DNA from 2 places in the Synechococcus sp. H55.8 genome. Region 1 is predicted to be linked to the other one. Evidence: predicted binding sites of a transcription regulator. Region 1 holds the regulator's gene; the other holds the start of a gene.
The links. Region 1 encodes NtcA, which controls nitrogen genes in cyanobacteria. Its sites were predicted from a motif close to GTANCNNNNGNTAC; they were not measured.
Positions count from the first base shown of each region.

Region 2: the regulator NtcA is predicted to act here: its motif matches at 1,550-1,563, upstream of fmdA (formamidase).

Region 1 covers NZ_JANSJC010000002.1:167,439-172,189, forward strand. The annotation lists gene NW862_RS01820 (hypothetical protein) at 1-487, opposite strand, end outside; gene NW862_RS01825 (M61 family metallopeptidase) at 537-2,399, opposite strand; gene ntcA (global nitrogen regulator NtcA) at 2,689-3,363, shown strand; gene eno (phosphopyruvate hydratase) at 3,554-4,751, shown strand, end outside.
Region 2 covers NZ_JANSJC010000003.1:2,825-7,575, forward strand. The annotation lists gene thrS (threonine--tRNA ligase) at 1-1,231, shown strand, start outside; gene fmdA (formamidase) at 1,643-2,848, shown strand; gene NW862_RS01900 (FmdB family zinc ribbon protein) at 2,914-3,189, shown strand; gene malQ (4-alpha-glucanotransferase) at 3,416-4,751, opposite strand, start outside.

The DNA.
Region 1 (4,751 bases):
CATTCTGAGAGCTCTGATCTGTAGTTTGAGATATCTCTAATCTGGGAGAACTTTGGATAGCAATCTGTAGTCGCTGATAAATATCTTTAGTTTCTTTCACTAAGTTTTCCAGGATGGCTCGCTGATCGTTTAGCTGCTCATTATGTTCGGAAAACTTTACAGATATAGCCTGCAGAAGATCTCTACTCCAACTTTGCAGCAAATCTTGGTGACTATCTACAAGACGAGATCTAAGCCCTTTGAGATCGGCTTGAGTAGCCTGTAACTTCCGAGAAATCTCGTCTGCCAATCCTTCGACCAGTTTGGTTAAGGTTTTGTTGGCGTTGTTGAGTTCTTGGCTGTGTTGCCTTAAGTGTGAAGATATCTCTCTAATGATCTCTTGTTTCCAGATTTCCGGTCTAGGACTGACCTTGTAATGGCGAGCAACGTAAACACCCAATGAGAAACCAACAGCCACCCCAATTAATAAAACCAAAACGAAGTCCATTAGATTCGCTCCTGACCCCTGTTGTTACTTCTCGTTTAAGTTAACTAGGTTACTCGCTTGTTTCAAGATTCTCAGGCGAGGTGAGCGAATTTTCAAGAAGAGGCGTATCTTGTCCCGAAGAGCCGAGCAGGGATCCCAGCCAGCCCTGCTGGAGCGCTTTCTGGGTGGGAGTGAGTTGCGGCAACGCTTCGAGGGTGTAAACATCCGGGCGGGGTGGATCCAAGGGGATCCAGAAGTGTTTCAACTGATCGCCTTGGAAGACGCTCAGGCAGATGACCTGGTGGGGCTGGTAGGCCGCCAAGCGTTCTGGCAAGTTGGCAGCGCTTACCCGGAAGCCATCCAAGGCCACCAGCTCGTCGCCGGCCCAGATGCCTGCTTTTTGGGCCGGGGATCCCATCTCCACTGTGCTGATGCGGTTGCCTTCGCCGTTGAAGTTCAGGCCCAGATAGGGGGAAGGGTCAGGGCGGCTGAAGTGGGCCTTGAGGGTGAGGCCAAAAGGGTGTAGGTGAGCGTTGTAGTCCAGCTCTTCCGTACCTTCCACATAGGCGGCGAAAAAGCGGCCAAGATCGGCGCCGGCTGCCCGCTCAAAGGCCTCCCGCAAGTCTTGGTGGGTGTAGCCTTTCTCAAACCGGCCAAAGCGCTGCCACAAATCCTGCATGGCCGTGTCCAGGGATCCCTGGCCCCCCGAAAGGTGGCGAATGTGCAGATCCAGCAGCCAGCAGACCAAAGCGCCCTTGAGGTAATAGGAAACCTGGCTGTTGAGGCTATTTTCGTGGGGACGGTAGAGTTTGATCCAGGTGTCGAAACTGGATTCCCGCAGCGATTGCACGGCCCGACCCGGAGTACGCTGCAGCCGGCCAATTTGCTCGGCCAGGATCTGCAAAAAATCTTTGGCGCTGAGGATCCCTGCCCGCAGCAAGATGACATTTTCGTAGTAGCTGGTTGCCCCCTCGCAAAACCAGAGGCAGTCCACGTAATTTTCTTGGTTGTAGTCAATTTTCTCCAAAGCCAGAGGGCGCAGCCGCTTGACGTTCCAAGCATGGAAAAGCTCGTGGGCCAGCAGAGCCAAAAAGCGGCGATAGGACTGGGGCCGACGCAGCTCCAGGCCAGAATAGTTGAGGGTGGTGCTGTACTTGTGCTCTAGGCCGCCAAATCCCCCTGCCGACAAATGCACAATAAACCAGTAGCGGTCGTAGGGCAGCCCGCCAAAAAACGCCGCAGTGGCCCGGACAATTTTCTCGGCATCGGCCACCGCTTGCTCCAAATCCAGGGTGCCTGCTCCCCAGACCACGAAGTAATGCGGGATCCCTTCCACTGCAAACGACCGCAACTGGTGCAGGCCCACCTCCACCGGACTATCCACCAGCTCGTCGTAGTCTGCCGCCACAAAAGACTGGCCGGAAGCAGGATCCTCAGAAGAAGAAATCAAAGGTCGCAAACTGGTGGCGATGCGCCAATCAGGCTTGGGAGGGATCACCGTCAAGGTGTAGGGTTCCCGCTCGCGACCGGGCACATAGAAAAAGAGCGCCGCCCCGTTGAAGTAGGCGTGGGTGAGATCCAAATGGTTGGTGCGCACCGTCAGCTCATAGGCATAGACCCGATAGCGAACCTTCACAGCCGAACAGCCCGGCGGCTCGATCTCCCAAGTGTTCTTATCTACCTTCCGCCAGGCCAAAGGGATCCCTTGCTCCGTTGCCGCCTGAAACTCTTGCACATGGCGGGCATATTCCCGCACCAGGTAGGATCCCGGCGTCCACACCGGCAGCCGCAGTCGCAGAGGCACTTCTGGATCCACCTCTTGGATCTGTAGTTCCACCTCCAGCAGATGCTTGGCCGGCTCCGGCATCCGCACTGTGAAATGCTGGCGGCTCAGTTGAGAAGGTGCAGCAACAACAGCCTCCGGGATCCCCATAGGATTTTCCAGTCCACCACTTGCTTCCTACCACCCAGAGCTGGCAAGGCCCCAGTGACAATAGCCCTTATCCTACCCTTGGCTTGGGATCCCTTTGTGGAACAGAAACGAGACCTAAAAACGTAGCCCATGCTACAAAGATGCCTAGGCAGAACCCTCTACCTTAGGGTAAACCCGGCTATTGTTGCCGATTCTGGAGTCGATAGGGTTGCAACTCGGCCCAATGCTTCTAAATTGATCTTACATGGATTGATCTTAGGTATAAACTGACCTCAAAAGGTTGATGAGTATGGTGGTGGCCGTCGCAGAAAAATCTCTGATCACAGCCTTCAAGCAACTGGGAGGCCCTCACCATCCTCCGGTTATCGAAACGTTTGAACGTGGTAAGACCATCTTTTTCCCTGGGGATCCGGCGGAGCGGGTTTACTTTTTGGTGAAAGGAGCTGTCAAGCTCTCGCGGGTCTACGAAATGGGGGAAGAAATTACCGTTGCTCTTCTACGGGAAAACAGCATCTTCGGGGTGCTCTCCTTCATCACAGGGCAGCGCTCCGACCGCTTCTATCACGCGGTGGCCTTTACGCCTGCTGAGTTGCTCTCTCTGCCGATTGAGCAGGTGGAAAAATCCCTGCGGGAGAACGCCGAACTGGCCATGTTGCTGCTCAAGAGCTTGTCTTCCCGCATTTTGCAAACGGAGATGATGATCGAGACGCTGGCTCACCGCGATATGGGATCCCGTCTGGTTAGCTTTTTGCTGATCCTCTGCCGCGATTTCGGGGTGCCTGGCCCGGATGGGGTCACCATTGATCTCAAGCTGTCTCACCAGGCCATTGCCGAAGCCATTGGCTCGACCCGCGTCACCATCACCCGTCTGTTGGGAGAGCTGCGCAAGAAGAAGTACATTTCCATTTACAAGAAGAAGATCACTGTACACGACCCGATGCGGCTGAGCCACCGCTTTGTCTAGAGGGGATGGGGCCTAAACTCTGCCCCCCAAACCAGCCAATGCTCAACTCACCCCTGCAGCTCCGCAGAATCTTTGGGTTCTCTCTCTTAAAGTTTTCTGGAAGCTGACGGGATCCCGGTCAAGGATCTATTAGCCTGTGGGGGGATCTGGCTTTGGCCAGAGCTGTCTAGCCAATTGCTGAGGTGTAACTGTGGAAACGGCCATCGAGTGGATTACCGCCCATGAGATCCTCGACTCGCGAGGACGCCCCACCCTAGAAGCCCTGGTGGGCCTGGCCAACGGAGCAACGGGCTTGGCGCAGGTGCCCAGCGGCGCTTCGACCGGTACCTTTGAGGCCCACGAGCTGCGGGACGGGGATCCCAAGCGCTATGGAGGTAAGGGCGTGCTGAGGGCGGTGGAAAACATTCTTGGCCCCATCCAGTCGGAGCTGCGGGGAGAAGATGCCCTCAACCAAGCCCGCATCGACCAGTTGCTGATCGACCTGGACGGCACCCCCAACAAGTCCCGCCTGGGGGCCAACGCCATTTTGGCAGTTTCTCTGGCGACGGCCAAAGCGGCGGCGGAAGCGGTGGGCCTGCCTCTTTACAAATATCTGGGCGGGCCTTTTGCCAACTTGCTGCCGGTGCCGTTGATGAACGTGCTCAACGGCGGTGCCCACGCCGACAACAACGTGGACATCCAGGAGTTTATGCTGGTGCCCATTGGTGCGGCCAGCTTTCGCGAGGCGCTGCGCTACGGGGCCGAGGTGTTTGCGGTGCTGAAGACGGTGCTACAGCAGAAGGGGCTGTCCACCGGGGTGGGGGACGAAGGCGGATTTGCCCCCGATCTCCCCTCCAATGCGGCAGCTTTGGATCTGTTGCTGACGGCCATCGAACAGGCAGGCTACAGGCCGGGGGAAGATATCGCCTTGGCCCTGGACGTGGCCGCCAACGAGCTGCTGCAGGATGGGCAGTACCACTTCGAGGGCCAAGCCCGTAGCGCCGAGCAAATGGTCAATTACTACGAGCAACTGCTGGCCAACTATCCCATCCTTTCCATTGAAGATGGACTGGCGGAGGAAGACTGGGCCGGCTGGCAGGCCCTCACCACTCAACTGGGATCGCGGGTGCAACTGGTAGGGGACGACCTGTTCGTCACCAACCCAGCCCGGCTGCAGAAAGGCATCGACAGCGGCGCCGCCAATGCCATCTTGATCAAGCTCAACCAGATTGGCACGCTGACGGAGACGGTCTCGGCCATGCACCTGGCTAGCCAGGCAGGTTTTCGCTCTGTGATCAGCCACCGCTCCGGTGAGACAGAAGACACCACCATCGCCGACCTGGCGGTGGCCACCCGCGCCGGCCAGATCAAAACCGGATCCCTCTGCCGCAGCGAGCGCATTGCCAAAT
Region 2 (4,751 bases), on a different contig from region 1:
GCGGCTGGAAGAGGCCAAACGGCGGGATCACCGCAAGCTGGGCAAGGAGCTGGGCCTTTTCATCTTTTCCGACGAGGTGGGGCCGGGCCTGCCCCTTTGGACCCCCAAAGGAACTACCCTGCGCTGGGTGCTGGAGGATTTTCTCAAGCAGGAGCAGCTCAAGCGGGGCTATCTGCCGGTGGTGACGCCCCACATCGCCCGCGTGGATCTGTTCAAGATCTCCGGCCACTGGCAAAAGTATCGAGAAGACATGTTTCCCCTGATGGCGGAAAGCGAAGAAGCGCGGGCGGCGGAGCAGGGCTTTGTCATGAAGCCGATGAACTGCCCTTTTCACATCCAAATCTATAAATCGGAGCTGCGCTCCTACCGCGATTTGCCGCTGCGCTATGCCGAATTCGGCACCGTCTATCGCTACGAACAATCGGGAGAGCTGGGAGGGTTAACTCGCGTTCGCGGCTTCACAGTGGACGACGCCCATTTGTTTGTCCGCACCGATCAGTTGGAAGAAGAGTTTCTCAAGGTTGTCGATCTCATTCTGGTTGTTTTCGAGAAGCTCAGACTCAAGGATTTTCGCGCCCGCCTCAGCTTCCGCGATCCCAAATCCGATAAATACCTGGGATCCCCGGAAGAGTGGGACATGGCCGAAAATGCCATTCGGCGAGCGGTGGAGAAGCTATCAATGCCGCATTTTGAAGGGATTGGGGAGGCGGCTTTCTACGGGCCAAAGCTGGACTTTATTTTCCGCGACGCGCTGGATCGGGAGTGGCAGTTGGGCACGGTGCAGGTGGATTATCAAAACCCGCAGCGCTTTGATTTGTACTATGTAGCCGAAGACGGATCCCGGCAGCGGCCGGTGATGATCCACCGCGCTCCCTTTGGCTCGCTGGAGCGGCTCATTGGGATCCTCATCGAGGAATATGCCGGGGATTTTCCTTTCTGGCTGGCACCGGAACAGGTGCGCATTTTGCCCGTTTCCGACCAATACCTGGGCTATGCCACCCAGGTGCGGGATCACCTGCGGGAACAGGGGATCCGCGTCCACATCGATGCCGACAGCGACCGCCTGCCCAAAAAGATCCGCAACGCCGAGAAGGCCAGGATCCCCTTCATGCTCATTGTGGGAGAACAAGAACAGGCAACCGGCACAGTGAGCGTGCGCCAGCGCCACGGCCAAGACCTGGGATCCCTGACGGTGGCGGAGTTCCTGGCCCAGGCGCGAGCGCTGGACTAGCGGCGGTTAGGCTACCTGTTCCAGCAGCAGCTTCTCGTTTGAATCTGGTTGAAATGTCCATAGTCGTTTCAAACAAGGTTAAGACTCTTCGCTGCCGTCCCAAGCGCTCCGCGCCGCTGACGCGTTCGCCTTTGCCGGCAGGGGGTGTTGGTACCCCCGACCCCTCTCCCGCAAGGGGAGAGGGGAGCTAGAGATCAACCAGCAAGCTGTTTCATAACCGTTTGCAATGACTATAGTTACTTTGAACCGAGGTGAAACAGCCTGTCGATCTAAGCCGTTCTCCTGCCCATACGATTGTAGACAACAGCACTATCAACTGTAGCCCTTACTACAGTATTGCTTCCTTCATCGGAGATACACTTTTAGGCATCTGCAGCCTGACTCCAGAGCGACGGCTCAAGGATAGATCCGATGCCCAAAACGCTGTTTAAAGTTGACCTGACCAAGCCGATGGATCAACAGGATCTGCCAGGTCACAACCGCTGGCATCCTGACATCCCTGCGGTGGTTTCTGTGAACCCCGGCGAAGTCTTCCGAATTGAGTGTAAAGACTGGACGGATGGACAAATTAAGAACAACGATGATCCTTCCGACATTGAGCAGGTTGACCTAAGTGTTGTTCATGTTTTAAGTGGGCCTATTTGGGTTAACGGCGCCCAGCCTGGAGATATCCTGATCGTCGATCTGCTGGACATTGGGCCACTGCCGGGAGACGAGTGGGGGTTTACAGGTATTTTTGCCAAAGAAAATGGCGGAGGATTCCTCACCGATCATTTTCCCAATGCGGCCAAGGCCATCTGGGATTTTCAGGGTATTTACACCACTTCCAGACACATTCCTCATGTGCGCTTTGCCGGCATTATCCACCCTGGCCTCATCGGCTGCGCTCCATCCCACAAGTTGCTGGCAACTTGGAACAAGCGGGAGGCTGAGCTGGTTGCTTCGGCTCCTGATTTGCGCACTTACGGCGCGGGCCTATCTGGTAATCAGCCTGTGCTGGCCGCCTTGCCCAATCCCAAGAACGCGATTTTGGGAACCCTGCCCAAGTCAGAGTATGAGCGGGTTGCTGCCGAAGCGGCCCGGACGGTGCCCCCACGGGAGCACGGCGGTAACTGCGATATCAAAAACTTGTCTAAGGGAACACGGATCTACTTTCCGGTTTACGTGGAGGGTGCCAAGCTGTCGATGGGAGATATTCACTTCTCACAAGGGGACGGAGAGATCTCTTTTTGTGGCGCCATTGAAATGTCAGGCTATATCGATCTCCATGTTGATCTAATTAAGGGTGGCGTTGAGAAGTACGGATTGGTTAATCCCATCTTTAAGCCTGGCCCTGTAGAGCCGCGTTACTCAGAATATCTTGTCTTTGAGGGCATTTCTGTGGACGAGTTTACAGGTAAGCAACATTATATGGATGTTCACATTGCTTACCGACGTGCCTGCTTAAATGCCATCGAATATCTGAAAAAGTTTGGCTTTACGGGAGAACAAGCTTATCTCCTGCTCAGTTCTGCACCCGTGGAGGGCAGGGTGAGCGGGATCGTCGATATTCCTAATGCTTGCTGTACGGTGGCCGTTCCTACACAAATCTTCGAGATAGATATCCTACCCAGGTAAATCCTTAGCTGTTCTTAGATGTTTCGAGCCATCTTGATATCTTTCTCAAGTGTTGGAGTAAGAAGATGCCCCTGTATGAGTTTAAGTGTCAAAGCTGTGGTGAGTTTGAGTTATGGCGACCTCTGTCTCAATACCGGGATCCAGCGTACTGCCCCACTTGTAAGCAAGAGGGTAAGCGTCTTATTTCGGTTCCCATGATTCAACTTTCTAGTTCCTTGCCAGCTCCAAAGGGTGAAAGAGAACCTAAGTTGATCAGGCGGGAACAGCACTCAAACTCTGACTCAAACTCCCGAAGGTATCGACTCCAATCTTGTGGGCGACCCTGGATGTTGCATCATTAGTCGTTTGTGGGCTGGTCAGACCAGATGAAGGAGCCCTGCAGACAATAGCAGCTATCAGGAGCCACAGCCCCGCTCTATTCGGCTGGGAAGCAACATGATGAATCAGCGCTTTATTTCATTTATTGGTGATTCGTAAGGGCCGCCTTGTGGGCGAACTCGCGCCCAAAGAGGCCACTGAAGAGCGTCTGGAACTGCTGATGGGAGATACCCAGGATTTTTCAGCAGCTCAGGAAAAGTTGGGGGTAGTTTGAGAAGACCCTGTTGCCCGCTCTTGGGCCAAGGCTGCCCGCCGCTGCTCCAAGTCTTGCGGGGAGATGCGCCCGTAGGTGACGCTCAGCTCCGCCAGCCGCTGGGCCAGCTCCGGCCGCAGCATCTCCTCGCGGTAGCGCCAGGCCCAGTTGTTCTCGGCCCTGCCGGGGAAGTTCATGCGCGCCTCTGCCCCCAGGCCCATCACATCCTGCAGGGGAATGATGGCCAGGTCGGCCACGGAAGCCAGGGCCAGGCGAATCAGATCCCAGTGGATGCCGTCAGATCCCTGGCAGCCCAGGTAGCGCAACAGATTTTGTTTTTCCCACTCCGGGCGTTCTGGGTCATGAAACCAGCCCACCACGGTGTTGTTGTCGTGGGTGCCGGTATAGACGACGAAGTTGCGCTCATAGCTATGGGGCAAATAGGGGTTATCGGGCCCCGAGCCAAAGGCAAAGAGCAGCACTTTCATGCCGGGCAAGCCAAATTGATCCCGCAGTTGCAACACTTCCGGTGTGATGTCCCCCAGGTCTTCGGCAATGACCGGAATTTCCCCCAGCCGGTCGGCCAACGCCTGAAAGAAGTCGGCCCCCGGCCCTTTCTGCCACTCGCCTTCTACTGCTGTTTCCGCCTCGCCAGGGATGGCCCAGTAGCTCTCGAAGCCGCGGAAGTGGTCGATGCGGACGCAATCCACCTGCTTGAGAATGGCCTGGATGCGCCGGATCCACCAGTCGTAGCCGCGAGCCTTGAGCACCTCCCAGTTGTAGAGAGGGTTACCCCAGCGCTGCCCAGTGGGGCTGAAATAGTCGGGGGGCACGCCGGCTACCTGCAGGGGCCGTCCCTGCTCATCCAGGTGAAACAGCTCGCGGTTGGCCCACACATCGGCACTGTTGGGGGCAACGTAGATGGGCAAGTCGCCGATCAGCCGCACCTGATGCCGATGGGCATACTCCCGCAGGGATCCCCACTGTTGGGCAAATAGGTATTGCCAAAACATCTGTTGGGTAATGGCATCGGCATAGCGGTCGCGGGCCTCTTGCAAGGCCAGGGGATCCCGTTGTGCCAGGGCCGGATCCCATTGGGTCCACTCCTGGTCACCATACACCTCTTTGAGGGCCATGAACAGAGCGTAGTCCGGCAGCCAGTCGGCCTCGGCAGCACAGTAGGCTTGAAAGGCTTCCCAGTCGGCGGCGGTGGCCTTGTCTTTGAAAGTGGCCCAGGCGCGGCGCAACAAGCCCAGCTTGAAGGGGATCACGGCTTCGTAGTCCACCCGCTCGCCATTCCCCGCCTGGATGGCCGGCCATTGGGGCAGATCC